Regions from separate parts of the Bradyrhizobium sp. TM239 genome, predicted to be linked through region 1. Evidence: predicted binding sites of a transcription regulator. Region 1 holds the regulator's gene; each other region holds the start of a gene.
What was found. Region 1 encodes PhoB, which activates phosphate uptake and scavenging genes when phosphate is short. Its sites were predicted from a motif close to TGTCATNNANCTGTCAT; they were not measured.

Region 1 (9,725 bases):
GTTGTCGTCGCCGGTCCAGGCCACCGTCTTGCCCTCGATCGGGCCGCGATGCTCCTCATAGGTCATGAGGTCGGCCATCACCTGGCAGGGATGCGAGCGCCGCGTCAGGCCGTTGATGACCGGCACGGTGGCGTTGGCCGCGAGCTCCAGCAACGCGTCGTGGTTGAGGATGCGGATCATGATGGCGTCGACATAGCGCGACAGCACGCGCGCGGTGTCGGCGATGGTTTCGCCGCGGCCGAGCTGCATCTCGGCACCGGTGAGCATGATGGGCTCGCCGCCGAGCTGACGCATCGCGACGTCGAACGACACGCGTGTCCGGGTCGACGGGCGCTCGAAGATCATCGCCAGCGTCTTGCCTTCGAGCGGCCTGACCGGCTGCTGCGCCTTCTGCTTCGCCTTCATGGCGGAGGACGCCGCGAGCATGTTCTTGAGCTCGGACAGCGGCAGCTCGTTGATATCGAGGAAGTGCTTTGGAGTTTTATTGGGGGACTTGCTCATCAGCTTGCCGCCCGCTTGGTCTGGCTGGACGAGATCGCGGCGCAGGCGCGCTCGAGCCGCCCGACGCTGTCCTCGATCTCGGCTTCGGTCACGATCAGCGGCGGCAGGAAACGCACGACATTGTCGCCGGCCCCGACGGTGAGCAGCTTTTCGTGACGCAGTGCCGCGACGAGATCGCCGGAGGGCACCACGGCCTTGATGCCGATCAGAAGTCCTTCGCCGCGCACTTCGCTGACGACATCGGGATGACGGTCGATCACGGAGGCAAGCTTCTGCTTCAGCAGCAGCGACATTCTCTGCACGTGGTCGAAGAAGCCGGGCTTGAGCATGACGTCGAGCACGGCATTGGCCGCGGCGACCGCCAGCGGATTGCCGCCGAAGGTCGAGCCGTGCGAGCCGGGCCCCATGCCGGCCGCCGCATCCGCGGTTGCCAGCACCGCGCCGATCGGGAAGCCGCCCCCGAGCGCCTTCGCCAGCGACATCACGTCCGGCGTGACGCCGGTGCGCCGATAGGCGAACAGATCACCACTGCGGCCCATGCCGGTCTGCACCTCGTCGAAGGCGAGCAGCAGGCCCTTCTCCTCGCAGAGCTGGCGCAACGCCTTGAGGAAGGTCGGCGTTGCCGAGCGCACGCCGCCCTCGCCCTGGATCGGCTCGATCAGGATGCCGGCGGTGTGCGGACCGATCGCCTTCTTGACGGCCTCGATGTCGCCGTGCGGCAGCTGGTCGAAGCCATCCATGGGCGGGCCAAAGCCTTCGAGATATTTTGCAGATCCGGTCGCGGCGAGCGTTGCCAGCGTACGGCCGTGAAAGGCGCCTTCGAAGGTGATGATGCGATAACGTTCCGGATGACCCTTGGAGAAGTGATGATGGCGGACCAGCTTGATCACACCCTCCAGCGCTTCGGCGCCCGAATTGCAGAAGAACACGAAGTCGGCAAAGCTCTCGTTGCAAAGCCGGTTGGCGAGCTTCTCGCCATCCGGGCTCTGGAACAGGTTCGACATGTGCCAGAGCTTCGTCGCCTGCTCCTGCAACGCCTTGATCAGATGCGGGTGGCAATGGCCGAGCGCATTCACAGCCACGCCCGAGGTGAAATCGAGATAGCGATCGCCATTGGTCGCGATCAGCCAGCAGCCTTCGCCGCGCTCGAAGCCGAGGTCGGCTCTGGCGAAAACGGGGAGCAAATGCGGCGCTGCGCTGTTAGTCATGATGTCACTTGAATGTTGCGGACGGTGTGACGCGTGCATTGCGCAACGCACCATCGACCGGCCCGGAAAACGAAACGTGCCGCCTTTTAAGGGCGGCACGCGCGACTATCTTATGCCTGGCAAGACGGGTGTCAATGCCGCCCGGAAAGCCTCGCGAAACGCTGAATCCGTAGTCTTGCGGTGCCGATTTTGCGGGTTTTCACCACGGAACATGTGGAAGCGAGTCGGCGGACTCTTGCGCGGGAGTCACGCCATATTGTAGCGTTTGGATTGTCAGATACGACATCTCGTGCAGCGGTTCTGATCCCAAGAGTCCTCATGTACCGGCGTAAACGTTCGGGCGTCAGTCACGCGCCCGGCGAGCCTTAAGGGATTCTGACGGCACGGGTTTTTGAAGGCTTAGGCAATCGCTGCGAGGCCCCAGCATGGCTGGCGCGTAGCGAGGGAAAGGGTGCAATGACGGTTTTGACCTGGTCCGACGATCGCGTCGAGCAGCTGAAAAAGCTCTGGGAGGCCGGACTTTCGGCCAGCCAGATCGCAGCTGAGCTCGGCAATGTGACCCGCAATGCCGTGATCGGCAAAGTGCACAGGCTCGGTCTGTCCGGCCGTGCCAAGAGCCCTTCATCGGCAGCGCCCCGGCCGCGCAAGGCGCGTCCCGCGCAGCACATGATGCGGGTGACCCGCCCCATTGCGCGCGGCAACACCGCGCTGGCGCAGGCCTTCGAGGTCGAGGTGGAGGCTGAACCCGTCACCTACGACAACGTGGTGCCGATGAGCCAGCGGCTGTCGCTGCTCGAGCTGAACGAGGCGACCTGCCATTGGCCGGTCGGCGATCCCTCCAGCCCGGATTTCTTCTTCTGCGGCGGCAGGGCGCTGTCCGGCCTGCCCTACTGCGCCCAGCACTCGCGCGTGGCCTATCAGCCGGCGGCGGATCGCCGGCGCGCACCGGCGAAGCCGGGCCCGCGGTGAGCGGATTTAGCTGATCGCAAAGACGGCAGCCGTCACACGACGGCGCCTCAACCAACTCGGTGTCATCCCCGCGAACGCGGGGATCCATAACCACAGGGCGCAGTTGTCGCGCGAGATGGTCACTCCGAGTCTTCGCCAAATCACTGCCTGTGGTTATGGGTCCCGGATCTGCGCTGGCGCTTGTCCGGGACGACGCTGTGTGTGAGGCGACAGCCCACCAAATCCAGCGCTTGCAAACCCTACGCCTGCTCCGCCTTCGCGAAGCGGTCGTCCAGCGCGTAGCCGGCACCGCGGACGGTGCGGATCGGGTCCTGCTCGCGGCCGAGATTGAGCAGCTTGCGCAGGCGGCCGATATGGACGTCGACGGTGCGCTCGTCGATGTAGATGTCGCGGCCCCAGACGCTGTCGAGCAGCTGCTCGCGCGAGAACACGCGGCCGGGATGCTCCAGGAAGAACTCCAGCAGGCGATATTCGGTCGGACCGAGATCGATCGGCCGGCCCGAGCGCGCCACGCGGCGCTTGTCGCGATCGAGCTCGATGTCGCCATAGGCCAGCACTGTCGCGAGCCGCTCAGGACTGGCGCGGCGCAGCAGGCCCTTCACGCGGGCGAGCAGCTCCGGCACCGAGAACGGCTTGACGATGTAGTCGTCGGCGCCGGTCGCAAGTCCCCGCACCCGCTCGCTCTCCTCGCCGCGCGCGGTGAGCATGATGATCGGGAGCTGCTTGGTGTCGGGCCGGGTCCGCAGCCGGCGGCACAGCTCGATGCCCGACAGGCCCGGCAGCATCCAGTCGAGCACGATCAGGTCCGGGATGTGTTCCTTGAGGCGGGTGTCGGCGTCGTCGCCGCGCATCACCGTCTCGACGTCATAGCCGTCGCCTTCGAGGTTGTAGCGGAGAAGCTCGGTGAGAGCTTCCTCGTCCTCAACCACCATAATGCGTGCGCCCATGGTGTCGTCGCTCCTTAAGACTTCAGGTATTCGGGATCGTGGTGGCGAAGGTGGTCATGTCGCCCTTCGGCCGCTTGTCGGTCATCGCCTGGCCCTCGATCATGTAGAACACGGTCTCGGCGATGTTGGTGGCGTGGTCGCCGATCCGCTCGATGTTCTTGGCGCAGAACATCAGATGGATGCAGAACGAGATGTTGCGCGGATCCTCCATCATGTAGGTGAGGAGCTCGCGGAACAGCGAGGTGCAGATCGCGTCGACTTCCTCGTCGCCCTTCCACACCGCCATCGCCGCCGGCAGATCGTGTGCGGCATACGCGTCCAGCACCGACTTGACCTGCTGCTGCACGAGGTCGGTCATGTGTTCCAGGCCGCGGAACAGCTTCAGCGGATGGAAGTCGGTCTCCAGCGCGGCGACGCGCTTGCCCATGTTCTTGGCGAGGTCGCCGATGCGCTCGAGGTCGGTCGCGACACGCATCGCGCCGACGATCTCGCGCAGGTCCACCGCCATCGGCTGGCGGCGAGCGATGGTGAGCACGGCGCGTTCCTCGATGCGCTTCTGCAACGCGTCGAGCTCGGCGTCGATGGTGACGACGCGCTGGCCGAGCGCGACGTCGCGGCGGATCAGCGCGTCGACGGAATCGACGATCATGCGCTCGGCGATGCCGCCCATCTCGGCGACCAGGCGGGTGAGCTCCTGGAGGTCGGTGTCGAAAGCCTTTGCGGTATGTTCGGTACCCATATTGCGTCTCCTCAGCCGAACCGGCCGGTGATGTAATCCTGCGTGCGCCGGTCGGTCGGCGACGTGAAGATCTTGCTGGTGTCGTCGAACTCGATCAGTTCGCCGAGATACATGAAGGCGGTCTTGTCGGACACGCGCGCCGCCTGCTGCATGTTGTGCGTGACGATCGCGATCGTGTAGTTCTCGGACAGTTCCTGGATCAGCTCCTCGACCTTGGCGGTCGAGATCGGATCGAGCGCCGAGCAGGGCTCGTCGAACAGGATCACTTCAGGGCGCACCGCGACGGTGCGGGCGATGCACAGGCGCTGCTGCTGGCCGCCGGAGAGCGACAGGCCGGAGGCGTTGAGCTTGTCCTTGACCTCGTTCCACAGCGCACCGCCGCGCAGCGCCTTCTCGACCCGGTCATCCATCTCGGACTTCGAGATCTTCTCGTAGAGGCGGATGCCGAAAGCGATGTTCTCGTAGATCGTCATCGGGAACGGCGTCGGCTTCTGGAACACCATGCCGACCCGGGCGCGCAGCAGGTTGAGGTCGAGCCTGGGGTCGAGGATGTTGGTCTGGTCCAGCATGAGCTGGCCGGTGGCGCGCTGGCCCGGATAGAGGTCATACATCCGGTTGAAGATGCGCAGCAGGGTCGACTTGCCGCAGCCCGACGGGCCGATGAACGCCGTGACGCGGTTGGCGCCGAGCGTCAGGTTGATGTTCTTCAGCGCGTGGTGCTCGCCGTAATAGAAATTGAGATTGCGCACCGTCACCTTGGCCGGGGCTTCCGGCAGCGGCTGCGAGGCCAGATGGGCGCTGGAACTCATGGATACGGACAGGTCGGTCATTTTGCAGTCCTCTCGGCGCCGAGGATGCGCGCGCCAATGTTCAGGGCAAGCACGGTGAGCGTGATCAGCAGCGCGCCGCTCCAGGCGAGCTGCTTCCAATAGGCGTAGGGGCTCTGGACGAAGTTGTTGATGGTGACAGGCAGGTTGGCCATCGTCTTGTTCAGGCCGAGGCTGAAGAACTGGTTCGACAGCGCGGTGAACAGCAGCGGCGCGGTCTCGCCCGCGACGCGGGCGGTGGCGAGCAGCACGCCGGTGATGAGGCCCGAGCGCGCGGCGCGATAGGCGATCCGCTTGATCACCAGCGAGCGCGGCAGGCCCAGCGCCGAGGCCGCCTCGCGCAGGGGATTCGGCACCAGCAGCAGCATATCCTCGGTGGTGCGCAGCACGACCGGGATCACGATGACGGCGAGCGCGAGCGCGCCTGCGATCGCGGAGAAGCCACGCATCGGCACCACCACCGCGCCATAGATGAACAGGCCGATGATGATCGAGGGCGCCGAGAGCAGGATGTCGTTGATGAAGCGGATCACCGAGGTCAGCTTGTCGTTGCGGCCGTATTCGGCGAGATAGGTGCCGGCGAACAGGCCGAGCGGCGCGCCGATGCCGACGCCGATCACCGTCATGATGATCGAACCGACGATCGCGTTGCGCAGGCCGCCTTCGGTCGAGCCCGGAGGTGGCGTATCCGCGACGAAGAGCTCGAGATTGAGGCCGGCCAGGCCGTTGAAGAGCAGCGTGATCAGGATCAGCGCGAGCCAGGTGACGCCGAAGGCGGCCGCGGCGAAGCAGAGTCCGCGGATGACGATGTCCTTGCGGCGGCGACGCGAATAGATCGGATTGAGCGCCATGACGTTACTTCCCCGCCTTCTTGTCCAGCCGCATCAGCATCAGCCGCGCGGCGGCCAGCACAAAGAACGTCAGCACGAACAGCAAGAGGCCGAGCAGGATCAGGCCGGACTGGTGCAGGCCGTCGCTCTCGGCGAACTCGGATGCGATCGCCGCCGAGATCGTGGTGCCCGGCGCGAAGATCGATGAGGAGATGCGGAACGAGTTGCCGATGATGAAGGTCACCGCCATGGTCTCGCCGAGCGCGCGGCCCAGCGCCAGCATGACGCCGCCGATGATGCCGACGCGGGTGTAGGGGATCACCACGCTGCGGACGACTTCCCAGGTGGTGCAGCCGACGCCGTAGGCGGCCTCCTTCAGAACCGGCGGCACCGTCTTGAACACGTCGACCGAGATCGAGGTGATGAAGGGCAGCACCATGATGGCGAGGATCAGCGCGGCGTTGAACGTGCTGAGATAGGACGGCGGACCGGCGAAGATCGCGCCCAGCACCGGGACGCCGTCGAAGATCCTGATCATGAAGGGCTGGAAGGTGTTGGCCAGGAACGGGCCCAGCACGAAGAAGCCCCACATGCCGTAGATGATCGAGGGAATGCCGGCGAGCAGCTCGATCGCCATGCCGATCGGGCGGCGCAGCCATTGCGGGCAGAGCTCGGTGAGGAAGATCGCAATGCCGAGACCGACGGGAATGGCGATCAGCATCGCGATGAAGGAGGTGACGAGCGTGCCGTACATCGGCCCGAGCGCGCCGAGCACGGGCGGATCGGCCGACGGCGCCCAGCGCTGCGTCCACAGGAAGGAGAAGCCGTATTCCTTCATCGCCGGGAACGCGCCGACGATCAGCGAGACGATGATGCCGCCGAGGATGAGCAGCACCGAGATCGCGGACAGCCGCGTGATCCAGTAGAAGGTGACGTCGCCGAGCTTGAACGCGCTCAAGGCCTTGGCGCGGTCATACGGTCCGGCGTCGTCGATTACATCGCTCTGAACGGCCATCTCTGCCACGCCGATCCCCTGTGCCCGTTATATACGCTTGTTGTCAGTCTTTTTGTCGGTCTCGCGCTCCGGACGCGGCGCACGCCGATCCGGAGCGGAAGTCTTGCGGGTCCCGGCGCGGCGTCCGGGACAGGAGCACCTTAGCTCTTGATCTCGGCAGCCCAGGTCTTCTCGATCAGGGTCACGACGCCCTCGGGCATCGGGATGTAGTCGAGCTCTTCAGCCGCCTTGCCGCCGCTCTTGAAGGCCCAGCGGAAGAACTTGATGGCTTCCTGCGAGGCCGCCTTGTCGGTGGCGTCCTTGTGCATGAGGATGAAGGTCGCCGCCGTGATCGGCCAGGACTTCTCGCCGGGCTGGTCGGTCAGGATGACGTAGTAGCCGGGCGCCTTGGCCCAGTCGGCGTTGGAGGCGGCCGCCTGGAAGGCTTCGACGGTCGGCTGCACCGGCTTGCCGGCCTTGTTGACGAGACCGGTGTAGGTCAGCTTGTTCTGCTTGGCATAGGCGTACTCGACGTAACCGATCGAGTTCTTGGTCTGGCTGATGTTGCCCGACACGCCTTCGTTGCCCTTGGCGCCGACGCCGACCGGCCACTCGACCGCGGTGCCCTCACCGACCTTGCTCTTCCAGTCCGCGCTGGCCTTGGCGAGATAGTTGGTGAAGTTGAAGGTGGTGCCCGAACCGTCCGAGCGGCGGACCACGGTGATGGCTTCCGAAGGCAGCTTCACGTTCGGATTGAGCTTCTTGATCGCGGCGTCGTCCCACTTGGTGATCTTGCCGAGATAGATGCTGGCGAGCGTCTCGCCGTCGAACACCATCTCGCCGGGCTTCACGCCCTCGAGGTTAACGACGGGGACGATGGCACCCATCACCATCGGCCACTGCACGAGGCCGTCCTTCTCGAGCTGCTCGGCCTTGAGCGGCGCGTCGCTGGCGCCGAAGGTCACGGTCTTGGCCTGGATCTGCTTGATGCCGCCGCCGGAACCGATCGACTGGTAGTTCAGACCGTTGCCGGTCTCCTTCTTGTAGGCGTCAGCCCATTTGGAATAGATCGGGAACGGGAACGTGGCGCCGGCGCCGGTGATGTCGGCAGCAAAGGCCGCTGTCGCCGATGCGGCGACCAAGCCGGCAGCGACGATCGTCTTGAGGAAATTCATGCTGGTCTCCATACAGGGGAGCGAAGCGCCATCAGCGCCCGATCGCGCTCCCCGTGCCGCCCCTTTAGGAGCGGTCGGCTGTGCTTTTACGAAGGTTTCGTGACAGCTGGATGACTATCTTAAGCGACTGAAATCGTTATAAATTCAGCTCAGAGCCGCAGGCTTGCCCTGGGGAAAACAGGCGGTGAAAGTGGCGCCCTGCTTGGGCACGCTCTCGATCAAAAGCCGGCCGCGATGACGGTTAAGAATATGTTTCACCAGCGATAATCCGAGCCCGGTGCCGCCCTGCGAGCGACTGTCGCCGACGTCGACCCGGTAGAACCGCTCGGTCAGCCGCGGCAGGTGCTCGGGCGAGATGCCGGGGCCGAAATCGCGGACCATGATCCGGATTTCCTGAGTTCCATCAGTGGCCGCGCCAGATGTCAGCGTCACGATGACGCGTCCGCCGGAGGCGCCGTATTTGAGCGCGTTCTCGATCAAATTCTCGAACAGTCGGAGCAGCTCCTCGCGGTCGCCCGCGATCATCACCGGGCCATCGGGCAGATCGATCTCGACCTCGACCTGGCGCTCGCGCGCCAGCGGCTCGAGCCCGTCGGCGACCTGGCGGATGATCGGCAGCAGGTCGACCAGCGTGTCGGGCCGGACATGGGCCGACAGCTCGACCCGCGACAGCGACAAGAGATCGTCGATCAGGCGCGCCATGCGGGTGGCCTGGTTGTGCATGATGCCGAGGAAGCGCTCGCGCGCCTTGGGATCGTCCTTGGCCTGGCCCTGCAGCGTGTCGATGAAGCCCGACAGTGCGGCCAGCGGCGTGCGCAGCTCGTGGCTGGCATTGGCGACGAAGTCGGCGCGCATCTCCTCGACCCGGCGCAGCGGCGTCTGGTCGTGGAAGGTCATCAGCATGCATTTGTCGGCGCCGCCGAAGCTGGTCGGCACCGGCACCGGCGTGATCATGAGCTCCATCCAGCGGTCGACCGGGACGTGGTCGAGATAGGTCGCGCGCCGTGGCTCGGTGGTCGCGATCGCCTCGCGCAGCGCCGTGATGATCTCCGGCGAGCGCAGCGCGAACTGGGCGAGCTCGTTCCTGCGCAGCGCCGGCGCGAGCTGGGCGGCTGCGGCGTTGAGGTGGATGACGCGGCCGGCGCGGTCGAGCAGCACCGCCGGATCCGGCATGCCGGCGACGACCGCGGCCACCGCCGCGCTCTCGACCGGGGTGATCCGCCTGACGTCGTCGCGCGAGGCGGCGGGATCATGCAAGCGCCACGGGATCAGCGCCGCCGCCGCGATACAGAGGAACACGATCGCGGCGTGCAACGCCGACAATTCGCCGAGCGAGACCACGACGGACAGCGCCAGCGCCGCGGCGATCAGGATCACGGTCGAATGCCGCAGCCGGTCGGACCAGGGCTGGGCGGAGGGAGAAGAAGATGGGGCGTCGATCGCCATCGGGGCGGACTTCTCCTGGTGGTTTGTCCTTAAGACTTCACTCCTAAGGCCTGACTCCTAAGGCCTTACTCCTAAGGCTTGGCGCCGTC
Region 2 (9,725 bases), on a different contig from region 1:
GATCCGGCGGCGGTGCGGTGGTGCGCTTGCGGACGATCTTGTGCTTGGGCGGCGCAGCGGCCGTGGCCGGCGCCGCCTCCGGCTGGGCCTCGCCGTCGACTTCGCCGGCGGGCGCGACGGCTGCGGCGGCCGGCTGCCTTGTGTGCTTCGCCTTGGCTCCCTTCGCCGGCTTGGCCTCAGGCGGCGGCTCGGCGGGCAAAGCCGCGACGGCAGGTGCGTTCGGATCGGGCTGCTGTTGCTGCGCGCCCTTGTACATGTCCTTCGGGACGCCCTGCTCGAGGCCCGGCACGCCCTCCGGGAAGACCGGCTTGCGGTCGCCCGGCAGCTTCTTCTTGGTGTCGAGGAAGTCGAGCATGTCGCTTGGATCGAAGCTGGAGCAGCCGCCCAGGACACCCGTGAAGGCGATCAGGACGGCGGCTGCGATCAAGCGTGGCGTACGGCGCATCTTGTGTGTCTCGTTTACGTCAGAGGGCCCGTCGTCAGCTCTTTTTGCTCAGCTCTTGGCGACGGGCGGAAGCAGGGCCTGGAGCGCCTCGGCGCGCGAGCGCAGGCCGGGCGGCGTTTCGCCGTCGTCGCTAATCGCGTCGAGCCATTTGCGGGCCGCGGTCATGTCGTTGTTGCGCCAGGCCGACAGCGCCAGCATCTCGCGGGCACTGTGGCGGAAGGTCGATTTGGGCGCTGCGGAAGGCTCCAGCCGCTGCTGCATGTCGGCATAGGACGCGCTGTCGAGCAGCAGGCCGGCGGCGCGGATCTTGGACAGATCCTGCCACTCACCACCGACGCTGCGGTCGGCAGCGATGTCGTCATACATCTTGGCAGCAGCCTTGGCGTCGCGGGGCGCGGCCTCGGCCGCGGCACGCAGCCGCGCCAGGGTGCGATAACCCGAAGGCGCCTTGGCGGCGAGCTCGGTGAAGGCGGCCTCGGCCTCGGCATGCTTGTCCTGGTCGGACAGCTCGGCGGCCTTCTCGAAGGCGGCGCCGGCCTCGGCGGCCTTCCTGGCCTCCAGATATTGATACCCGCGCCAGCCGCCGACGCCGGCCACAACCAGCACCATCAGGGCGATGAAGTAGATCGAATATCTATCCCACAGCTTCTTGAGCTGTTCGCGACGTACTTCCTCGTCGACTTCGTCAAATAATTCAGACACTTATGCTAATCCCATGCCCATCCGGGTACGCGCGCGGAAGCGTTCGCGTCAGGAATCCCGTCCCCCACGTGGCGGCGGGGTACCCTAACGATATGGCGCTGGCAAGGCAAAGCGAGCCCGATCAAGGCGTTAACCACCCGGGAGAGCCCGGATGGCGCCTGCCCGGCTCAAGCGCCCAGGAGCTCCCGGAGCTGCCGCTTCAGCACCTTGCCGTTGGCGTTGCGCGGCAGCGGGTCTGGTGTGATCGCCATTGTCTCGGGAACCTTGTAATCGGACAGACGCTCCGCACACCAAGCCCGTAAGTCGCTGTCGGCGACCGGGCTGCGTGTCACCACCACGGCGTGGACGCGCTCGCCCAGCACCGGGCAGGCCTTGGCGATGATCGCGCTCTCGATCACCGCGGGATGGCCGGCCAGCACGGATTCGACCTCGGCCGAATAGATCTTCAGCCCGCCGCGATTGATCATGTCCTTCTGCCGGTCGAACACGCGAACGAACCCGTCCGCATCGACCGAGCCGAGATCGCCGGAGTGCCAGAATCCGCTGGTGAAGCTTTCGGCGGTCGCCTTCGGGTTGTTCCAATAGCCCTTGATGACGGAGGCGCTCTGGATCCAGAGCTCGCCGATCTCGCCGTGGGGCAGCTCGCGCCCGTCCGGATCCATCGCCACGATGCGCGCGCCGGGACACGGCAGGCCGACGCTGTCGATATGGCTCTCGGTCAGCTCGCCCGGCATGATCGTCGAGGGCGACGTCGTCTCGGTCGAACCGTAGCAGTTCATCAGCTTCAGTCCGGGAATCGTCGCCTTGAGCTTCTCGATGGTCGCGACCGGCATCGGCGCGCCGCCGAAGCCGCCGATGCGCCAGCTCGACAGATCGTAGCTGTCGAAATCGGGCTGCAGCAGGCAGAGATTGTACATCGCCGGCACCATCACCGTGTAGGTGACGCGCTCGCGCGCGGCGAGCTTGAGATAATCGGCCGCCTTGAACTCAGGCATGATGATCAGCGCCCCACTGCTGCGGATCATCGTCGTGATGTTGGCGACGACGCCGGTGACATGGCCGAGCGGCACGGCCGCGATCGATCGATCCGCTTGCGTCAATTGCAGGCAGGACACGAACACCATCGAGGAATGGACGATGTTGCAATGGGCCAGCATCGCGCCCTTCGGCTTGCCTGTGGTGCCCGAGGTGTAGAGGATCATCGCGGTGTCCTCTTCGCTCACCTCGACCGGCGCTGGCGCCGGCGGGTTGTCGGCGAGCGCGGCGAAGTGCGAGCGAGCCGGATCGTCGTCGACGGCGATGCGGTGGATCACATCGGGCACCTCCTGCGCATCGGGCAGCCGCTCTGCGAGCCCGGCTTCGTGGATCAGGATCCTGGCGCCGCAATCGGCGAGGACATAGGCGATCTCCTGCTTCTGCTGGCGCGTGCTGAGCAGCACCGTGACCAGCCCCTCATGCGCGGCGGCAAACAGCAGCAGCGGAAATGCGATGCGGTTGCCGAGCAGGATCGCGACGCGGTCGCCGCGCTGCAGGCCAAGCTTGCGGAAGCCCGCGGCGATCCGCGCAGCCTGCTCCGCGGCCTGCCGCCAGCTCAGCCGGACATTGCCTGCGATCAGCGCCTCGCCATCGGCATTGCGGGCGCGGGCTTGCGCGATCATCTCCCACACGCTCGCCGGCCGGTCGCAAAAGGCCGGCACCACCCGATCGCCAAAGCGCGCCTCGAACCGCATCGGCGGGATCTGAGATTGCGACCAGTCCATCGAAGGGCCCTCGGCTTGTTGCTCTTATTGCCTTCCGCGCATGGACATCGGGTTTCGTCTTGTGCTGACCGGCTAGACCCCGATCACGGGAACACCGATCACGACCGGATGGAACGCGAAGGCCAGCGCGAGATAGGCGACGACGCCGACGACGATTGCAATCAGATCATTGCTGACGCCGCCCACCGGGATCGGCGGGCCACCGCTATCGGTGCGATGCTTGAGCGAAATGCGGTCGTATACCGCCCAGCCCAGGAACGAGCCGAACAGGATGATGGAGCCGAGATCGCCGTTGGCGAGCAGATGCGCCGCCGCCCACAGCTTGATGCCGGCCAGCATCGGATGCTTCAGCGTCGCGTAGATGCGGCCGCGCAGATAAGAGGCAACCACCAGGATGACCGCGGGCAGCATCAGCGCGAGCGTGATGTGCTTCATCGCCTTCGGCGGATACCAGACGTCGATCCAGCCGGAGCTGCGGTAATGGGCAAAGCCCCAGATGATCAACGCGAGCCCCGCGAGCGAGACCACGGCATAGAGGATCTTGTAGGTCCCCTCGCCCAGCCTTGCGATTGCCTGCGCGCGCGCCTCACGTTTGGTGGTGAACACATGGGTCGCAAAAAACAGCGCAAGCCCCAGGATCATGACCAGCAGACCCACGACATCCTCCCCTCAAGCAGCCCCCGCCAATGGCGTATCATCGATTGACCGCAGGCCGCAACTCGCGCGCTACTGAGCGACCTGCCGATTGTCGACATACCGGATCGCGATCGGCCGCCCGGCCAGGGCGCCGGCGAGCCCGCCAGTGAATTTCAGCGGCAGGCAGGCATTCAGCGATGCGTTGATCGCCTTCAGATAGGTCGTGCGGGTGTCGGCGGGGACGCCGGCGGTCGCGAATGTGAGGCGCGGCGGGCCGATCAGGCCTCCGGCCCTGTTGAAGCTGAAACGCACCGACATCTGCATGCCCGCGCGCGCATTGTCCGATGGCGGCGACCAGCAGCTGCGCAACTCGGCGAAGAGGTCGCCGATCGTGTCGAGATCGTGATCGGGCTTTTGATATTTGGCGCGATCGGCCTCTGATGGGACGCTCTGGATGGTGAGCTGGAGATTCTGGCCGTAGGGATAGTCGATCTCGGGAATGCAGGGACCGGGCTCGAGCGGGCTGCAATAGGACGGCGTGCAGGGGCGGCCGTCGAGCACGCTGCAGGGCTCGTGCGCGAACGGGATCGGATTGATCTGGCGGGGGCGCGCGTCGGCGGTGGTCGTCGAGATCGCCAGCAGGATGAAGACGAGAATGCCGCGCCACATGGGATGAACTCGCAAGATCACGAGTAAAAGTGGCGTTGTCCATGAGCGCGTCAAGTGCGCGCGCTCACATGCTCGCGTACGAGCGGCAGGCGCCCCTACCCCTTCTTCTTGACGTCCTTGACGTTGGTGAACTCGATGCCCTCGGCACGCTCCTTGGTGTAGCCGAGATAGAACTCGTTCCGCGCCAGATACACGGGATCGCCGTCGACATCGTCGGCGATGCTGGAGGTGTTGGCGGCGATGAAGGTGTCGAGCTTCTTGCGGTCCTCCGAGGAGACCCAGCGCGCGAGCTGGAATTCGCTGACCTCGAATTCGACCGGCAGCGAATACTCCGCCTCCAGCCGCGCCTTCAGCACGTCGAGCTGCAGCGCGCCGACCACGCCGACCAGCGCTGGAGCACCGTCGCGCGGACGGAATACCTGCACCACGCCCTCTTCCGACATCTGCTGCAGCGCTTCCTTCAGCTTCTTCGCCTTCATCGCGTCGGTAAGACGGACGCGGCGAACGATTTCCGGCGCGAAGCTTGGCACGCCGACGAAGTTGAAATCCTCGCCCTCGGTCAGCGTGTCGCCGATGCGCAGCGTGCCGTGATTGGGAATGCCGACGACGTCGCCGGCGAAGGCTTCGTCCGCGACCGAGCGGTCCTGCGCGAAGAAGAATTGCGGGCTCGACAGCGGCATGCTCTTGCCGGTGCGCACCAGCTTGGCCTTCATGCCGCGGCTGAGCTTGCCCGAGCAGAGGCGCGCGAACGCGATGCGGTCGCGGTGGTTCGGATCCATATTGGCCTGGATCTTGAACACGAAGGCGCTCATGCGCGGATCGGTGGCCTCGACCTTGCGCTGGTCGCTGTCCTGCGCGCGCGGCTCGGGCGCGAACTTGCCGAGGCCTTCCAAGAGGTCGCCGACGCCGAAATTGCGCAGCGCGCTGCCGAAATAGACCGGCGTCAGATGGCCCTCGCGGAACGCATCGAGCTCGAACGGCTTGGAGGCCTCGGTGACGAGTTCGAGCTCGTCCTTGACCGCGGAGACGTCGAGATTGGCGTTGAGCTTCGCCAGGTCCTCGATCGCGATCTGCTGCGCCGCGCCGGTCTTGGCACCGCCGCCTTCGAGCAGGCGCACGCCGCCATTGACGACGTCGTAGGTGCCGAGGAAGTCGCGGCCGCGTCCGACCGGCCAGGTCATCGGCGTGGTGTCGAGCGCCAGCGTCTTCTCGATCTCGTCGAGCAGCTCGAACACGTCGCGGCTCTCGCGGTCCATCTTGTTGATGAAGGTGATGATCGGGATATCCCGAAGACGGCACACCTCGAACAGCTTTCGGGTGCGCGCCTCGATGCCCTTGGCGGCGTCGATCACCATCACGGCGGAATCGACCGCCGTGAGCGTGCGATAGGTGTCTTCCGAAAAGTCCTCGTGGCCCGGCGTGTCCAGGAGGTTGAACACGAGGCCCTCGAACTCGAAGGTCATCACCGAGGTCACGACCGAGATGCCGCGCTCGCGCTCGATCTTCATCCAGTCCGACCGCGTGTTGCGCCGCTCGCCCTTGGCCTTGACCTGGCCGGCGAGATTGATGGCGCCGCCGAACAGCAGCAGCTTTTCGGTCAGCGTGGTCTTGCCGGCGTCGGGATGGGAGATGATCGCAAACGTGCGCCGCCGCGCCACTTCGGCGGCAAGCGGGGAACGGGCCGGCGATTCGGCTGTGGTGGTGGCGATGTCGGACATGGCGGGAGCGTGTGGCAGGGAAAACGGGCCTGATCAAGCCTCATTTGGTGATTGCGGAGCCCCCCGGCCAGCCCCATATCGGCCTTGGCCATACTGGCCTTGGGGGGAGGACGGCCTCCCCAGCCCATCAGCACGTCAGCCGCGGGGACGACCCTGCCTTGAATGGAGGGTCGTCATGGCCTGGAGCATCCTGTTCGTCGCGGGCCTTCTCGAGATCATTTGGGCGATCGGCCTGAAATACACCGAGGGCTTCACCAGGCCTGTTCCGTCCGTCGTCACGCTCGCGGCCATGGCCGGCAGCGTCATCCTGCTCGGGCTCGCGCTCAAGTCCCTGCCCGTTGGAACCGCCTATGCTGTCTGGACCGGCATCGGCGCGGTCGGCACCGCAACACTGGGCATCATCCTGTTCGGCGAGCCGGCCACGGCCCTCCGTCTTGCCAGCATCGGGCTGATCGTTGCCGGCATCGTCGGGCTGAAGCTCGTTACCTGACGAAGATCTCGACCGCCCACCAGGTCAGCGCCGCCACGACGGCCGAGGCCGGGATCGTGATCACCCAGGCGTAGACGATCGAGCTGGCAACGTTCCAGCGCACCGCCGAGACGCGGCGGGCGGCACCGACGCCGACGATGGCGCCGGTGATGGTGTGCGTGGTGGAGACGGGAACCCCGAGATAGGTCGCCATGAACAAAGTCGCGGCCCCGCCGGTCTCGGCGCAGAAGCCCTGCATCGGGGTCAATTTGGTGATGCGCAGGCCCATGGTGCGGACGATGCGCCAGCCGCCCATCAGCGTGCCCATCGCCATCGCCGCCTGGCACGATAGCACCACCCAGAACGGCACCGAGAAGTCGCTGCCGAGATGGCCCTGCGAATACAGCAGCACCGCGATGATGCCCATGGTCTTCTGCGCGTCGTTACCGCCATGGCCGAGCGAATAGAGCGAGGCGGAGGCGAATTGCAGAATACGGAAGGCGCGATCGACCGCGAAAGGCGTCGAGCGCACCGAGGCCCAGGACACGATCGCCACCAGCATCATCGCGAGCAGGAAGCCGATCAGCGGCGACAGCACGATCGCCAGCACCGTCTTGGTCAATCCGCTCCACACCGCAGCCGAGATCCCGGCCTTGGCCATGCCGCCGCCGACGAGCCCGCCGATCAGCGCATGCGAGGACGAGGACGGGATGCCGAGCGCCCAGGTCACGAGGTTCCAGACGATGGCGCCGACCAGGGCCGCGAAGATCACCTGGGCGTCGACGATCGAGGGATCGATGATGCCGGTGCCGATGGTCTGGGCGACGTGCAGGCCGAACACCATGAAGGCGACGAAATTGAAGAACGCGGCCCAGATCACGGCGAATTGCGGCCGCAGCACGCGGGTCGAGACGATGGTCGCGATCGAATTGGCGGCGTCGTGCAGGCCGTTCAGGAAATCGAACAGCAGCGCGACGGCGATCAAGCCGACCAGGACGGGAAGACCCAACGCGGCATCCACAGCGGCCTGCCCTAAACTTGCTCGATGACGATGCTGTTGATCTCGTTCGCAACGTCGTCGAAGCGATCCGCCACCTTCTCGAGGTGGTCGTAGATCTCGACGCCGACGATGAAGTCCATCGCGCTGCCATCGCGATGCTTGAGGAACAGTTCCTTCAGCCCGATGTCGTGGAGATCGTCGACCCGGCCTTCCAGCTTCCCCAGCTCTTCCGTGATCGCGGTCAGCATGGCGACGTTCGGGCCGATCGATTGCATCAGCGGCAGCGCGCGGCCGACCAGATTGGCGCATTCGATCAGAAGCCCGCCGATCTCGCGCATCGGCGGCTCGAAGGTGCGGACCTCGAACAGCATCACCGCCTTGGCCGTCTGCTGCATCTGGTCGATGGCGTCGTCCATCGACGTGATCAGGTTCTTGATGTCGCCGCGGTCGAACGGGGTGATAAAGGTGCGGCGCACCGCCGTCAGCACCTCGCGGGTGATGTTGTCGGCGTCGTTCTCGAACTGGTTGACGCGCTGGCAATAGACCGGCGTCTCCTCGCCCCCGTTCAGCATGCCCTGGAGCGCGATGGAGCCCTGGATCACCGTCTGGGCATGCCGGTCGAACAGGTCAAAGAACCGTTCTTCCTTGGGCAGGAAAGCACGAAACCATCGCATCATGGGGGTAGGTTACCGGTTGGAAATGGCCCGGCCCCGTCAGGGCCGTCATGAAACTGTCATAGACCATTTTCGATCCGCGCGCGTGTCATCTCGCGCGCGCGGAGCCGGATCATCCACCGCTTTCAAGCGGCCGGGAAATCGTTTTTGAATCAGTTAGTTAGAGCGATCGCCGGAAGTAATGCGCGATTTCGCCGATGACGCCGCGGCGGAAGGTAAGCACGCAGACCACGAAGATCGAGCCCTGGATCACCGTCACCCACTGGCCGAAGCCGGCGAGATATTGCTGCATGGCGATGATTGCGAAGGCACCGACCACGGGGCCGAAGATGGTTCCGAGGCCGCCAACCAGCGTCATCAGCACGACCTCGCCCGACATCGACCAATGGACGTCGGTGAGCGAGGCGTTCTGCGCCACGAACACCTTCAGCGCACCGGCAAAACCGGCCAGAGTTCCCGACAGCACGAAGGCCAGGAACTTGTACTGGTCGGTCCGGTAGCCGAGCGAAATCGCCCGCGGCTCATTCTCCCGGATCGCCTTCAGCACCTCGCCGAATGGCGAGTTGATGACACGGAAGATCAGCAGGAAGCCGGCGAGGAACCCGACCAGCACGACGTAATAGAGCACCGTCGGCTTGGAAAGATCGAACACGCCGAACATGTGTCCCTGCGGGATGCCCTGGATGCCGTCCTCGCCGTGGGTGAACGGGGCCTGGAGGTAGATGAAGTACAGCAGCTGCGACAGCGCCAGCGTGATCATCGAAAAATAGATGCCCTGGCGGCGGATCGAGATATAGCCGGTGATGAGCGAGAGCACGAAAGCCGCGGCGATGCCGACGAGGATGCCGAGCTCGGGCGGCAGCGCCCACACTTTCAGCGCATGCGCGCAGCAATAGCCGGCGGTCCCCAGGAACATGGCGTGGCCGAACGACAGCAGGCCGCCATAGCCGATCAGCAGATTGAAAGCGCAGGCGAGCAGCGCAAAGCACAGCGCCTGCATCACGAAGAACGGGTAGACGCCGGTGAATGGCACTGATGCCAGCAGCAGCGCCATCACTACGAAAGCGATCATCTCGTCGCGCATCGCGCGAGGGGTCACCGGCAGCGTGTCGTCCGTCAGGGTTGTCATATCAGGCCGCCCTTCCCGTCAATCCCGTTGGCTTCACCAGGAGCACCAGCACCATCAGCACGAACACGACGGTGTTGGAGGCCTCGGGGTAGAAATACTTGGTCAGCCCCTCGATCACGCCCAGCGCGAAGCCGGTGATGATGGAGCCCATGATCGATCCCATGCCGCCGATCACGACCACCGCGAACACGACGATGATGAGGTCGGCGCCCATCAGCGGCCGCACCTGGTTGATCGGCGCCGAGAGCACGCCCGCGAGCGCGGCAAGACCGACGCCGAGACCATAGGTCAGCGTGATCATGCGCGGCACGTTGATGCCGAAGGCGCGCACCAGCGTCGGATTTTCGGTGGCGGCGCGCAGGTAAGCGCCGAGCTGGGTCTTCTCGATCAGGAACCAGGTCGCCAGGCACACGACCAGCGAGAACACGACCACCCAGCCGCGATAGATCGGCAAGAACATGAAGCCCAGATTCATGCCGCCCCTGAGCTGGTCCGGAATGGCGTAAGGCAGCCCGGAGGAGCC
Region 3 (9,725 bases), on a different contig from region 1:
AGCGGGAGATGATCGTGGTTGCGACCAGCAACCTCAATCAATGCCAGTATTGCGTCATCGCCCATGGCGCGATCCTGCGCATCCGCGCCAAGAATCCGCTGATCGCCGATCAGGTTGCGGTCAACTACCGCAAGGCTGATATCACCGACCGGCAGAAGGCGATGCTCGACTTCGCCGTACGGGTCTCGACCGAGGCTTACAAGGTTTCCGAATCCGATTTCGCCACGCTGAAATCGCACGGGTTCACGGAAGAGGACATCTGGGACATTGCCGCGATCTCGGCCTTCTTCGGCCTCTCCAACCGGCTTGCCAACGTCACCAGCATGCGTCCGAACCCGGAGTTCTACAACATGGGACGCGGCTGAGAAGATTGAGAGAGACGTCGGTCGAATCCGGAAACTGATCGTTGTTCGATCGGCATCTGATGCGAAGCGAGGGAGAAGTGAAGAGATGACAGACTTCGTAACGCCGCGAGAGATGGCGGAGATGATACCCTCGGGGTGTAAGCTCGGCCTGGCGCCGGACGATTACGCCGCGGCCCCGGGACTGGTTCGGATGCTGATCGATCGCGGCATTCGCGATCTCCACGTGGTCTGTGCGCCGATCGGCGGCATGCAGGTCGACATGCTCATCGGCGCCGGCGCCGTGGCAACGCTGGAGACGAGCGCCGTCAGTCTCGGCGAAGCCGGCGGCGCGCCCTGCTTCAGCCGGGCTGTCCGCGACGGATCCATTCGCCTCCGTGATGCCACTTGTCCCGCGGTGTTCGCAGGGTTGACGGCCGCGGAGAAGGGCGTTCCGTTCATGCCGATCCGCGGCATCATCGGCAGCGACGTCCTCAAGAAGCGCGACGACTGGAAGGTGACGTCCAATCCGTTCGACGACGGCGAGAAGATCGTCGTGGTCTCGGCGATCCGGCCCGACATCGCCTTGTTTCATGCGCCTGAAGCAGACAGGTTCGGCAATGTGCGGCTGGGCCGCCGGCGCGAAACGATGCTGCTGGCCCATGCGTCGAAGCAGGCTTTCGTGACCGTGGAGCGCATCTCCGAGACGTCGCTGCTCGAGGACGAGAAGATGGCCGCGGGCGTCCTGCCTGCGATCTACGTCAGCGCGGTGGCACAGCTGAAGAACGGTGGGTGGCCCACGGGGCTTTACGCCGAATATCCCAGGGACGGGCAGGAGGTTGAAAAGTACGCGCGCGCGGCGCGCTCGCCGGAAGGGTTCCAGGCCTACATCCGGGGCGCGAGGAGCGCGGCATGAGCGAGGCGTGCACCAGCCGCGAGTTGATGATCTACACGATCTCGCGGCTGCTGAAGGGCGTGCGGCATGTTGCAGTCGGTCAATCGTCGCCGATGCCGGCGGCTGGAGCGATGCTGTTGCGTGCGCTCAACCAACGCGACGGGTTGGAGCACGTGCAGGTCTCGATCCTCGGGTCGGTCAAGCACAATTCCTTCACTGGCGGTGCCGAGGAGCTGTTCGATTGTGCCGCGCAGGGACGCCTCGACGCCTTCTTTCTCGGCGGCGGCCAGATCGACGGCCAGGGCAACGTCAACCTCGTCGGCACCGGCGACTATCCGAACAATCCGGTCAGATGGCCCGGCTCGTTCGGCTCCGCCTATCTGTATTTCCTGGTGCCGCGGGTCATTCTGTTCCGTGAGGAGCACAGCCTGCGATCCCTGGTGGAACGCGTGGACTTCGTGTCTGCGCCCGGGGTCACCGACGAGACGGTCTATCGGCGAGGCGGCCCTCATGCGCTGCTGACCAATGCCGCGTTGTTCTCCTTCGAGCGAGAGGCGGGACGCTTTCGTCTCGAGAGCACCCACCCGGGATATGATTGGCGCGACATTCGCGGCACGACGGGCTTCTCGTACGACAACGAGACATGCGAGGTCACGACGCCGTTGCCGGACGAGGCGACGTTGTCCTTGATCCGGGGCCGAATCCGCGAGGAGCTGCGCGAGTGCTATCCGCAGTTCGCGGGCAATATGCCGGGGCCGGGCTGAGGCTGGATTCCGCTCCGGCGACGTTCTCTGTGGCCATCCTTCGAGACGCCCGCCGTTGGCGGGCCCTCAGGATGAGGACGGAGTGTGCGGCAGCACTCTTAACGGGCACCGATGCCGCTTAGCCTCATCCTGAGGAGACCGCAAAGCGGTCGTCTCGAAGGACGAGGCGCGCGCTCGGCTGGCGGAAAATGCCGTATGCGATTGCCCTGCGCTCCCGCGGGGTGTTTGCGGCCGAGCGGGACCGACGAGAACTTGCCGCGGCGATATCGGCTTCGTTACCGGTTGATGCGCCGATCCCGGCAACGTTCAGGCAATCTCTGCAACATTTCTAAACATCTTCGTCAACATCCCGCGGCGATCAGGGCGTAGGACGCGCTCAGACTTTACGAATCAGGATTGGCAGAATGCGATTGAAGGTTTCGGCGGCGCGCATGAGCATTGGCGCGGCCTGGCTCGTGCTCGTCGGCACCGGCCCGCTGCGCGCAGAGCCGGTGTTCGACAGTTTGGCCGGTGCCTGGTCGGGCATCGGCACGATGAAGCCGTCGGACGGTCCGCGCGAGAAGGTTCGCTGCAAGGTGGCGTACAACGTCACCAGGCCGGGGCGGTCGTTGACACTCGACCTGCGCTGCGCAAGCGATGCGTACAAGATGGTCCTGTCCGCGAACATCGAGCAGAGCGGGACGGAGCTTTCCGGCAACTGGTTCGAGAGCGAGTACCGGCAGGGCGGCAAGGTCTACGGCACCAACAAGGACGGACTGATCGAGGCGCGAATAGAGGGAAACACAGTGGCCGCGCTGGTGACGATCCAGACCAGGAGCAACCGTCAATCTTTCCTGATGGAGGCGCCGGGCTCCTGGATGGCGGAGGTCGCGATCGAATTGAACAAGGACGCGAAGTAGCCGCTCTCCGCCAGGAGACGGCTAGACCCTAGAGCATGATCCGGAAGATTGCGCAGCGGTTTTCCGAGAAGTTCATGCTCAAGCAATAAACTAAAGCGCGATGACGATTCATCCTAATCTCATCGCGCTTCAGTGGATGATCTGGTTCAGAAAACCCTTCGCTCGCTTGATGATCAACGCTTGGGAAGCGACGCCATCACCTCGCCCGCGTCTCCGTCCTCAAGGCAGGGCGTGACGGTCAACGGGAGCAGGTCAGACCATTGCGCGAGCCAACGATACATGGCTTTTGGATCACTCGATTCAGAGATCGCAAATCCCTGTCCATTCATGCCGTGCCAGCGGCCCAGCATCTTGACGCCCTCGGGTGGTGCGCCACCGGTCTCGAGAAAGCGGGCGACGGCTGCATTGAAGGTGCCTTGAGGTACGCTCCAGGTGGTTATGAATTTCATGCGATTCTCCCATGACTAGAATTATCGGATGAATGTCGCGGCTACGCCGCATGCGCACGATAGCGCCTGCGTATCGAATGACAACGACGAATGAACACGCGCGTCGGTTGGATCCCTCCTGCTTTCTGCGCAAGCGCTGGTTTGGACGTAAGACGGCTACTTGCCGTCGTTCCAGATGTCGGTGGCGAGCTTCCAGTCGTCTCCGACCTTCTCCCAGACGACGACATACTTTCCGGTCACTTCCTGCGGTGTCGATCCCTTGGTCTTCAGGACGAACGTGCCGATCTCACGGGCCGCGGAAGAACCGAGTGGCTTGACATCCACCGTTGTGAGCTTCGGATCGGTCACTTGTTCAGCCATGCTTTTCCACATGACCTCGATGGCTGGTCGGCCCTGCACCATCGCGGAGCCGAGCGGGAGCGCGGTCGCATCGGCGCTGTAGAGGGACGCAATCCCGGAAAAATCTCCCTTGTTGAACATCTCTATCCATTTCGCATTGTTCGCTTCGATCTCGGCCTTCTGAGCCAAAGCCGGCGCGCTCAACGCGATCACGATTGCAATCGCCGATGCAATGTTGCGCATGATCATCTCCAGACTCAATGTACGATACAGACAAAGGGGCAGTCGTCTTGTCTCGAAGTGGATGCATTGAATGGCCCATCCCAGACCGGGGCAGACGCAACGGCAATTCCGGAGAATTACCGTCAGCACCATTGACGAAGCTGCGCAGTGGAAATTGACGGGCAATTGACCTGACGAGTACTCCATGTCGCAGCTCGAACGCTTGACCAGGCGCGCTCTCGTCCCTGGCGGGCGCGGCCCGAAGGGGTTGGCCTTGCCGGCGCAGCGTCCGGCCCGCTGCCTTTCGCAGCAAGCGCCGATTGGACGGGAAGCTATGCAGTCGTCCTGATCGGCTGCTGCATGCTTTGCATTGTCTGCGGCGCCGTAGCGTTCGCCGTCAAACGACCCTCTTCGCCGGCTTAGTCGATGTTGAATTGCAAGATGGGAGTAACGCCATGACAGGCGAAGAAACGACCATCGTGGCGGGCATCGAAATTCCATCAACCGACCACTTCTTTCTGGCGTTGATCTTCGGGGTGCATATCCCCCTGGGCCTTGCGAGCGTTGCGATCAGCGCAATCGCAATGTTGAGTCAGAAGCGTCGCGGGCGTCATTCTAGGCTTGGAACGATCTATTTCTGGTGTCTGCTGGCGCTCTTCGCGTCCGCGACGTTACTGTCGCTTATGCGCTGGGCCGAAAACTATCACTTGTTCGTTCTCGGTACGTTGTCGTTCGCCTGCGCCTGGATCGGTCGCACGGCGCTCCGACACCGCTGGCGGTATTGGGTCAGGGTCCATATCGCGGGGATGGGCCTGTCGTATATCCTGATGCTGGTTGCCTTTTACGTGGACAACGGAAAGCAGCTTCCACTTTGGAAGGACCTGCCTCATTTCATGTACTGGCTGATACCTTTGGCCGTTGGTATTCCGCTCATCGTTCGGGCGCTTTTGTGGCCGCCGTTAGCGCCAGCCCGCCCTGATGTCCACCTGATGTGGTAGCTAACGACATTCCTTCAATCGACGTCCTACCGCGGCGACTCCTGCGGTTTGTTTTGGGGCCTTGCACGGCCGATTTGGGTCCGGAGGTGGCTGACTTCTACCCCAAGCCGAGAGATTGGGACTCGGAAAAAGGCTTGACCTTCCAGTTCGGGTTACAAAAGGGATCAATGACTTAGCGGGTCCGCAAATCGTCTGCCTCGGCTCGGCCCGCCTCAGCAACCGACTGTTGCAAATCGGGGCGCGGCCGAGACAGGAGAAAGGACCGCCGCCAGCTGCTCGGGGACTGTCAACGTCCAGGGGCCGAGGCGGCGGTCCTCAGGCGCGAGAACTTGGGGAGTCCTAGGGCCTGAAGACAACGATAGCGGCTGCGATGCCGCGCCACCAAGCGGAGAACAATTGCTGCGTATGGAGAATTGTTGCGCATGCGCGAAGATCGGCGTCACTTCGCTTCCTTGTTCAATTCGATCGCGACCTCCGCCATCCAGGAGCCTGGCGCCTCCATCAGGAAGCGACTTGCTCGAAACGATCTGCTGTTGTTCCACCCCGGTGATTGCGGGAGGGACCCGAAGGCCCATTACACCATTGCATCGAATATTCAGTTACGGTGGCACCCCGCCCGTCGGGCAAAACACCCTGTCAATCCCTCGATGCAAAAATATTCCTATTTACCGAATTTCGGATATGTCGTATCAATGGCCATCCCGCCCGCCACAAGGGGCGTTTCGCGATCGTCACGAGACGCGGGCCGGGAGGCGGTGGCCGCGACGGCGTCGGCGCGCTGGGCAGGCTGCAGGGCGGGAATCCCCGTGAGCAGCGGCACGCGCGATACGACACGGCGCTGACAGCGTCCTTGGTTCGGCCTTGATGGTGAGCGCACGCAAGCCATCGGGGACAGGAACGGGGATGTGCGCGGACGGCAAAATCGTGTGGTCCTGACGCCCGGGGTCTGTGCGTCAAGTGTTGCGGTGATGTTGCGGCTCAACCGGGTCAGCACATCAGTCATCCGCAAGGCGACGGGGGCAATAGTGCATCGCTCCCCGGGGAGAGCGCGACATAAGCCGTAAAGCCATCCGCGCAGGGAAGGCCGGTCGCCCGGCTACACCTGTTGTCCACCCCGTGCGCGTCTTGTTCGCACACGGGACCGCGGGTGCCAGCCGGCGCCCGGCCTTCCCTGCGCCCTTTCTGAACAAGAAGGGCAACGAAGAGAGCAAAGCTCGGGCGAAATGAGCCGCGAGAATGCGAGAGTGTGTCTTCTGAAGGGATCATGTCTTGCAGGCACGCTCGCGCCCCGGAAGCAGCGCAGCGTCCCTTCGACGGTGCGCTGCAGAGCCGGGGCCCATGATTGCGGCGAACCGTGTGGCGTCTGGGTCCCGGCTCTGCGCAGCAAGGCTGCGCGTCCGGGAGACAAGCGGCCCTTACGCGCTCTCCGTCTCCCGGTGCACGTCGTGCACCACGAGGCCCATGCCTTCGTCCGGCATCTTGATCCAGTCGCGGCGCTTCAGCGTGCGCTTGGTGTCTTCATAGCCGCTGGTCCAGTGCTCGCGCATCGAGGTGCCCGAGAATTCGTGGTCCTTGGCGTCGCCCTCATAGGCCTTCTGCTGATAGATCAGATGCAGGATCGCGATCTCCGGCATGTGGCACAGGCTTCCCTTCAGCTTGCGCTCCTCGTCGGACAGCTGCTCGTCCGGCAGCTTCGCCAGCGCCTTGTAGAGCAGGACCTTGAGATTGTGGGTGCGGCGATAGACGTCGGTGTTGTGGCGCGTGCGCGAGGAATACATGATGTCCTTGTGGCGGGCCATCACGTCCTGGATCGAGCGCGGCAGCACGCCGCGCGCGCTGAACAGGTCGACCTGGAACACCAGCGAATTGAGCGCGTCCTCCTGGTCGAGCAGATGCTGCAGCGGCGTGTTGGAGACGATGCCGCCGTCCCAGAAATGATCGGTGCCGATCCGCACCATCGGCAGCGCCGGGGGCAGGGCGCCGGAGGCCATGATGTGCTCCGGCTCGATCTCGTCATGGGAATTGTCGAAATAGATGAAATTGCCCGAGAGCACGTTGACCGCGCCGACCGCGAACCGGACCTTCTTCTCGTTGATGAGATCGAAATCGACCAGCTCGAGCAGGCTCTCCTTCAGCGGCATCGTGTCGTAATAGCTGGTCGCGGTGCGCGCGCCGACCGGGCTGAACCAGGGATTGACCTGATGCGGGGTGAAGAAGCCGGGCTGTCCCATCGCCGAGGTCATCCACGCGCTGGTGAAATTGCGCCACTGCCGGAAGATGTCGCCGTCGGGCGTGTAGTGCCAGATCTTGCGGTTGGTGATGCGCTCCCAGAAGATGCGCAGCGCCTCGAGCCGCTTCTCCGGCTTGTTGCCGGCGATGATGGCGGAGTTGATCGCGCCGATCGAGACGCCGCAGACCCAGTCGGGCTCGATGCCGGCCTCGTGCAGCGCCTGATAGACGCCGGCCTGGTAGGCCCCGAGCGCGCCGCCGCCTTGCAGCACCAGCGCGACGCGATCGCAGCGTTCGGGCCGCCAGCCCCGCGAGGGCGCCTGATGGCTCTGATATGTCGGTTGCGACGTGCGGGCGTCCATGGCGATGCCTCCTGCTTGCGCCAGACGATTGCGTCACGTGGTGACGGCGTGATGACAAGGCGGCACCGATACATCTCCGGTAGCGCAGACCGACCACGCTGCAACGGCAGGGGTCGTGCGCCTGACGGAAAAGCTTCACATCGCAGTCAATGAGGATCGTTAGCAATTGCCGCCGATCGGGATTCACAGGAGACCAGCGATGCGAAGCGAAGACGTGCTGAGACTTCCGTCCATGCCCGCGGCAGGGCCGAGCTATCCGGCCGGTCCGTACCGGTTCGTCAACCGCGAATTCCTCGTCATCACTTACGAGACCGACCCGGAGCTGATCCGCGCCGGCCTGCCTGAGCCGTTGCAGCCGATCGACCAGCCGATCGTGCATTACGAGTGGATCAAGATGCCGGATTCCTCCGGCTTCGGCAGCTACACCGAATCCGGCCTCGTCATCCCCGCGCGCCTCAACGGCGAGGACGTCAATTTCGTCTCGCAGATGTATCTCGACGACGATCCGCCGATCGCCGCCGGCCGCGAGATCTGGGGCTTTCCCAAGAAGTACGCCCATCCCAAGCTCGAGATCGTCAAGGACACGCTGACGGGCACGCTGGAATATGCCGGCCAGCTCGTCGCCATGGGCACCATGGGCTACAAGCACGAGAGCATGGCCGGCAACGGCGATCTCACCCGCGCCACGCTGTCGAAGACGCAAGTGAATCTGAAGATGATCCCGGGCGTCGACGGCCGTCTCGAGGTCTGCCAGCTGGTCGCGATCAACCTGATCGATATCGTGCCGAAGGGCTCCTGGATGGGGCCGGGCCGGCTGCATCTGGTGCCGCATGTCAATGCGCCGGTCGCCGATTTCCCGGTCCGCCGCTGCCTCGGGGCGCATCATTACATCGCCGATCTGACGCTGCCGTTCGGCCGCGTCGTGCACGACTACATCAGGCAAGCCGAGGCAGCCGCGACCGGGCTGGCGGCGGAATAGGGCGGCATCATCAAACTGTAACACTGGCGTAATTGAGTACCCGCCTGGGTCCGGAAGATGCCGTCAGCCGTCTTCCGGAATGGGGCAGTTGTTGACGGTTGGGGCTATCCATGGCTGAGCCGGCAAAGCTTGCCAGCGCATTATCGAACGCCGAACCCGCCATTCCCGGCCTGGTCTGGGCCTTCCGCCTGCACAGCGACGGCAGTGCCGAGGCGCTGCCGGTCGACCAGCCGATCGAGTTCAGCCATGACGGACGGCTGTGGCTGCATTTCAACCTCACGGACGCACGCGCGCGGCCCTGGATCGCGGCGTCGCAGCTGCCGCCGCTGGCGCGCGAGCTGCTGCTGTCGCACGACACCTTCCAGCAGCTTCACGTCATCGACCATTGCGTCTACGGCGTGTTCTCCGATCTCGTGCGCGAGATCGACAGCGCGACGGAGGAGACCGCGTTCCTGCGCTTCGCCATGACCGAGCACCTGCTGGTCTCTGGCCGCCATCAGGCGCTGTGCTCGGCGGACGCCACGCGGCGGGTGCTCGAAGGCGGCTACCGCGTCGACAATGTCGCTCATCTGCTCGAAAAGATCGTCGACGAGGTCGCCGACACGCTGGACCGGATGGCCGACAAGCTCGGCCAGGAGATCGACGATATCGAGGAGCGCATCCTGGCCGATGACGCGAGGCCGGAGATGCGCCGCAATCTCGGCCGGCTCCGCCGCACCTGCGTGCGGCTGCATCGGCAGCTCACCGGATTGCGCACGCTGTTTCACCGTCTCGATCAAAAGAACACCGATCATCTGTCGCCGGCGCTGCGGATCCAGGCCGGCAAGCTGGCGCAGCGGCTCGACGGGCTCGATCACGACATCGTCGAGCTGCGCGAGCGCAGCCGCCTGCTCGAGGAAGAGCTGCGCTTCAAGAACGAGGAGGAGAGCAACCGCCATCTCCACACCCTCTCGATCGTGACCTCGCTGTTGCTGCCGCCGACGCTGGTCACCGGCATTTTCGGCATGAACACCAAGGGCCTGCCGCTGACCGAGGTCGAGACCGGATTCCTCTGGGCGTCGGTGCTGATGGCCTCCTCGGTTGGCGCTGCCTATCTCTTCATGCGGCGCACGGGTATCTTCAAATAGCGTTGCGCCAGCCGGAATCAGCCGTGATCGGGACCGTCCATAGCTCTCTGTTGCGAGGTGCGGCCGCGCTTGCCCTGGCCTGCACGGCGACGAGCGCGCTCGCCGGCGCCAAGGACGAGAG

Region 2: AABA84_RS22680 (DUF47 domain-containing protein) is a predicted target of PhoB. The motif match lies at 8,120-8,136, and genes of this name have one in related genera.
Region 3: AABA84_RS23045 (acetoacetate decarboxylase) is a predicted target of PhoB. The motif match lies at 7,539-7,555, and genes of this name have one in related genera.

What each region holds. Positions count from the first base shown of each region.
Region 1 covers NZ_BTIR01000011.1:1,971-11,695, forward strand. The annotation lists gene argF (ornithine carbamoyltransferase) at 1-501, opposite strand, end outside; gene AABA84_RS18525 (aspartate aminotransferase family protein) at 501-1,709, opposite strand; gene AABA84_RS18530 (GcrA family cell cycle regulator) at 2,166-2,678, shown strand; gene phoB (phosphate regulon transcriptional regulator PhoB) at 2,918-3,625, opposite strand; gene phoU (phosphate signaling complex protein PhoU) at 3,648-4,364, opposite strand; gene pstB (phosphate ABC transporter ATP-binding protein PstB) at 4,376-5,194, opposite strand; gene pstA (phosphate ABC transporter permease PstA) at 5,191-6,042, opposite strand; gene pstC (phosphate ABC transporter permease subunit PstC) at 6,047-7,036, opposite strand; gene pstS (phosphate ABC transporter substrate-binding protein PstS) at 7,177-8,190, opposite strand; gene AABA84_RS18565 (ATP-binding protein) at 8,335-9,636, opposite strand; gene AABA84_RS18570 (YbhN family protein) at 9,708-9,725, opposite strand, start outside.
Region 2 covers NZ_BTIR01000013.1:17,676-27,400, forward strand. The annotation lists gene AABA84_RS22640 (hypothetical protein) at 1-445, opposite strand, end outside; gene AABA84_RS22645 (tetratricopeptide repeat protein) at 494-1,147, opposite strand; gene AABA84_RS22650 (class I adenylate-forming enzyme family protein) at 1,315-2,907, opposite strand; gene AABA84_RS22655 (NnrU family protein) at 2,980-3,564, opposite strand; gene AABA84_RS22660 (hypothetical protein) at 3,634-4,212, opposite strand; gene AABA84_RS22665 (peptide chain release factor 3) at 4,308-5,930, opposite strand; gene sugE (quaternary ammonium compound efflux SMR transporter SugE) at 6,106-6,420, shown strand; gene AABA84_RS22675 (inorganic phosphate transporter) at 6,413-7,420, opposite strand; gene AABA84_RS22680 (DUF47 domain-containing protein) at 7,432-8,076, opposite strand; gene AABA84_RS22685 (branched-chain amino acid ABC transporter permease) at 8,234-9,202, opposite strand; gene AABA84_RS22690 (branched-chain amino acid ABC transporter permease) at 9,204-9,725, opposite strand, start outside.
Region 3 covers NZ_BTIR01000013.1:99,087-108,811, reverse strand. The annotation lists gene AABA84_RS23085 (peroxidase-related enzyme) at 1-365, shown strand, start outside; gene AABA84_RS23080 (CoA transferase subunit A) at 451-1,257, shown strand; gene AABA84_RS23075 (CoA-transferase) at 1,254-2,000, shown strand; gene AABA84_RS23070 (hypothetical protein) at 2,405-2,899, shown strand; gene AABA84_RS23065 (DUF3303 domain-containing protein) at 3,073-3,348, opposite strand; gene AABA84_RS23060 (YybH family protein) at 3,505-3,930, opposite strand; gene AABA84_RS23055 (hypothetical protein) at 4,365-4,907, shown strand; gene AABA84_RS23050 (patatin-like phospholipase family protein) at 6,323-7,498, opposite strand; gene AABA84_RS23045 (acetoacetate decarboxylase) at 7,698-8,477, shown strand; gene AABA84_RS23040 (transporter) at 8,588-9,604, shown strand; gene AABA84_RS23035 (carbohydrate porin) at 9,628-9,725, shown strand, end outside.